DNA from 2 places in the Arthrobacter sp. KBS0703 genome. Region 1 is predicted to be linked to the other one. Evidence: riboswitches for the same ligand, from Rfam matches in the RefSeq annotation. Region 1 holds a riboswitch; the other holds the start of a gene.

Region 1 (2,198 bases):
TCTTCTCCGAAGCAGTGCGCAGTGACCCTGGCGCCTTCATCGTGGGCGGCGCTGACGGCGTCCCGTACCGCCGCGGCCGGAAACGACGGCGCGAGGTCGCCGGCGTCGCGGTCGATCCAGTCCCCCACCAGCTTGACCCAGCCGTCCCCGGCACGCGCCTGCTTCCGGACCGCCTCCACCAGATCCTCCGGTTCGACCTCGACGGCGAAGTTCCGCAGGTAGCGCCGTGTCCTGGCGATGTGCCGCCCGGCCCTGATGATCCTCGGCGCATCCGGCGATTGCTGCAGCCACCGGGTGTCGCTGGCTGCGCCCGCGTCCCGGACCAGCAGCGTCCCGGCATTCCGGTCCGTCATCGCCTGGCCGTGCGCCACGTCGTCGTCCACGGCGCCGCCGGGGCCCAGCCCGATGTGGCAGTGCGCGTCCACGAAACCCGGCAGTACCCAGCCGTCCAGCACAACGTCCGGACTTTCAGTCGGCCGCTGGAAGGTCAGCCAGCCGTCCACGGCCCAGAGTCCGTGCCGCTCCCGGTCCGGGCCGGTAAGCACGGTTCCGCTGAATTCAATGATGCGCGCCATGACTCCAGCCTAATCCGCCGGCCGGCCCTGGCCAGGGGCGCCGTCCCGCCCGTGGCCGCACGCCCTGTCACACCTGCAGTCACACCGGGCATGGATGGGCGGCGGCCCGCTGCCCTGTGGTAGCTTCGTCTACGACCACACGGGTGCCCCTGCAGGGGCTGAGATCGGGCTAGCGCAGCCTGCGACCGTTGAACCTGTCCGGGTAATGCCGGCGAAGGAAGTGAGCAGTAAATGAACACCCAGAAAACACAGCTGATCCCTGCCCAAAATGAGGCAGCCGAAGCTGAAACCGGCCAGGCGACCACCCAGTCGCTGAAGTCCCATTCCCTGGCCTACCTGGAGGGGGACGGCCTGCGGGTTCCGGTAACGGAGATCGCCCTGGAGCCCTCACCCAACGGGGAACAGAACGAGCCGCTGCGCGTCTACCGGACGGCCGGACCCGGCAGCGACCCGGTGGTGGGCCTGGCGCCGTTCCGCGCGGAGTGGATTGAGGCCCGCGGGGATACGGAGCCGTACGGCGGCCGGGAGCGGAACCTGCTCGACGACGGCCGGTCAGCCGTGCGCCGCGGCGCAGCTTCCGCGGAGTGGAAGGGAGCGCAGCCGGTGCCCCGCCGCGCCGTCGGCGGTAAGACGGTGACGCAGATGCACTACGCCCGGCAGGGCGTGGTGACTCCGGAGATGCGCTTCGTCGCCCTGCGGGAGAACTGCGATGTTGAACTGGTGCGCAGCGAAGTGGCGGCCGGGCGCGCCATCATCCCGAACAACATCAACCACCCGGAATCGGAGCCGATGATCATCGGCAAGGCCTTCCTGGTGAAGATCAACGCCAACATCGGCAACTCGGCCGTGACCAGCTCCATTGCCGAAGAGGTGGACAAGCTCCAGTGGGCCACCCAGTGGGGCGCCGACACCGTCATGGACCTCTCCACCGGGGATGACATCCACACCACGCGGGAATGGCTGATCCGCAACTCCCCCGTGCCGATCGGCACCGTGCCCATCTACCAGGCACTGGAAAAGGTCAACGGCGAAGCCAACGCACTGACGTGGGAGATCTTCCGGGACACCGTCATCGAGCAGTGCGAGCAGGGTGTGGACTACATGACCATCCACGCCGGCGTGCTGCTGCGCTACGTTCCCCTCACAGTCAAGCGGGTCACCGGAATCGTGTCCCGCGGCGGCGCCATCATGGCCGGCTGGTGCCTCGCCCACCACCAGGAAAACTTCCTCTACACGCACTTCGACGAACTGTGCGAGATCTTCGCAAAGTACGACGTCGCCTTCTCGCTGGGAGACGGCCTGCGGCCCGGCGCGACGGCGGACGCCAACGACGCCGCCCAGTTCGCCGAACTCGACACCCTGGCCGAGCTGACCCAGCGCGCCTGGGAATTCGACGTCCAGGTCATGGTGGAAGGGCCGGGCCACGTCCCGTTCCACCTGGTCCGGGAAAACGTGGAACGCCAGCAGGAGCTGTGCAAGGGAGCCCCGTTCTACACCCTCGGGCCCCTGGTCACCGACATAGCCCCGGGCTACGACCACATCACGTCCGCCATCGGCGCCACCGAGATCGCCCGCTACGGCACGGCCATGCTCTGCTACGTGACGCCGAAGGAGCACCTGGGG
Region 2 (2,198 bases), 3.2 Mb from region 1:
CTTGATGAAGAAATTCATTCAGGGACTCCTAGCGTCTTGAATTCTGGACTTCCCCTAGCCTAGCCGCATGGACTGGTGGATTTCCGTCAGCGCCTGAACCACCAGATCGTGGTCGGCCTTCTGCGGCAGCCCGGACACCGTGACAATGGCGACCGCGCCGACGTCGCGCACATAGACGGGGAAGGCGCCGCCGTGGGCCGCATAGGTGGACTGGTCGAACCAGGCGTTGTCCTCGATCCGGCTGCCGCCCACCCTGCCGCGCAGGCCCACCAGCAGCGACGGTTCCTCGTAGCGTGCCGCCGTCCGCTGCTTGGCCTTGACCCAGCCCTCGTTGTCCGGCGTGGCGCCTTCGAGCGCCACGTGGAACAGGACCTGTTCGCCCTTGGTGATGTCGATGGCGATGGGCAGGTTGCCCTTCTTGCCGAGTTCAACCAGCAGGAGGCCCAGGTTGAGGGCGTCGTCCTTGCTGAAGGCGGGAAACTGCAGCGCGGCGATCTGCGCCTCGATCTCGGCGATCAGCGCCTCCAGGGAACCTGCGGGCTGTTCGTCGGGGGAGTCGGGGTCGAAGCCGGTCGCTGCGCCAATGACGGAGTCCTGTTGTGTCATGGCCCCAATGTACTCCGGACCGGTAACCGGCAGGCGCGGAAACTCCCGGATTGTGACACCTGCCCCCGGTCTTCCGGGGCCGTCCCGGTGTAAACTGGATCAGCCCACAAGGGCAGATTTATTACGACAGGGGAGCGCCACCGTCGGGGATCACTGGCAACTGCCAGCCGAACCGCGGATGGGCGCTGAGAGTGCGGACAGCCGCAGACCCTCGAACCTGATCCGGCTAGTACCGGCGCAAGGGAGTCGAGTTCTCAAAGTGTCCGGCAGCTGGCGGCCCAACCACCCGCAGCCGGGGAGCGCTTTCCCCTCCTGTTCCTCAGGAGGACATTATGACAACTGCAGCAATCAAGAAGACCGGTTACAACTGGCGCGTGACGGACATCGTGGTGGCGGCACTGATCGCCGTTGCCGGCGGCGTGATCTTCTGGGCCTGGTCCCAGGGCGCCAACCTCATTTCCGCTCCGGTCAACGCGGTCTACCCGCCCCTTTCCGGGCTCTACGCCGGCGGCTGGATGATCCCGGCCGTGCTCGGCATGCTCATCATCCGCAAGCCGGGCGCGGCGCTGTTCTGCGAGACCGTTGCCGCCACCGGTGAACTGATCATGGGATCCCAGTACGGCACCACGGTGCTCATCTCGGGTGTCCTGCAGGGCCTCGGCGCTGAGCTGGTGTTCGCCGCCTTCATGTACAAGAAATTCAACCTGCCCGGGTCGCTGCTGGCAGGAGCCGGCGCCGGCCTGTTCTGCGGCCTGAACGATTCGTTCCTCCCGTGGGGCTGGAACATCGCCTACACGGCAGGGGACAAGCTCGCGTACATCATCTTCACCTCCATCTCCGGCGCGATCATTGCCGGCGCCCTGTCCTGGATCGCCACCCGCGCCCTGGCCAAAACCGGCGTGCTGAGCTCGTTCGCGTCCCGCAAGGCAGCCACGGAGCCCGTCTTCTCCTGATGCCCACACCTCACGACGGCGGTGTCCGCCCCGCCGCGGTCACCGCCCGCGGCTGGGGCTGGCGCCACGCCGGACGAATCAGGCCGGCAGTCCACGGGCTGGACCTGGACATCCGTCCCGGGGAGCGCGTCCTGCTCCTGGGCCCCTCCGGCGCCGGCAAATCCACGCTGCTCCACGCCCTCGCCGGCGTGCTCGGCGACAGTACCTCCGGAAACGTGACAGCAGCCGACGGCGGCACCCCAGACAGCGACGACGCGGACGAATCCGGCAGCCTCCTGATCGACGGCGAGCCGCCGCACACCCGGCGGGGCCGCGCCGGCCTCATGCAGCAGGACCCCGAAACCCAGGTGGTGCTCTCCCGCCTCGGCGACGACGTCGCGTTCGGCGCGGAGAACCTCTCGGTTCCCCGCGACGCGATCTGGGCGCGCGTGCACGAGGCGCTGGACGACGTCGGGCTGGTGCACCTGCCGCTGAACCATCCGACGTCGGCGCTGTCCGGCGGGCAGAAACAGCGCCTTGCGCTGGCCGGCATCCTGGCGATGCGTCCCGGGCTGATCCTGCTGGACGAGCCCACGGCCAATCTTGACCCGGCCGGTGTGCTGGAAGTCCGGGACTCCGTGGGGCGCTGCCTCGACAAGA

The links. A riboswitch is a leader RNA that binds a small molecule or an ion and turns the genes downstream of it on or off. The one in region 1 is predicted to bind thiamine pyrophosphate.
Region 2: it holds a riboswitch for thiamine pyrophosphate, as region 1 does, so the genes downstream of both, B1A87_RS19745 (ECF transporter S component) here and thiC (phosphomethylpyrimidine synthase ThiC) in region 1, are expected to answer to the same signal.

The regions. Positions count from the first base shown of each region.
Region 1 is NZ_MVDG02000001.1:1,098,456-1,100,653, reverse strand. Features, by position in the region: gene B1A87_RS05145 (amidohydrolase family protein) at 1-575, opposite strand, end outside; TPP riboswitch at 705-812, shown strand; gene thiC (phosphomethylpyrimidine synthase ThiC) at 807-2,198, shown strand, end outside.
Region 2 is NZ_MVDG02000001.1:4,254,632-4,256,829, forward strand. Features, by position in the region: gene B1A87_RS19735 (DUF4235 domain-containing protein) at 1-18, opposite strand, end outside; gene B1A87_RS19740 (heme-degrading domain-containing protein) at 55-606, opposite strand; TPP riboswitch at 725-868, shown strand; gene B1A87_RS19745 (ECF transporter S component) at 939-1,559, shown strand; gene B1A87_RS19750 (ABC transporter ATP-binding protein) at 1,559-2,198, shown strand, end outside.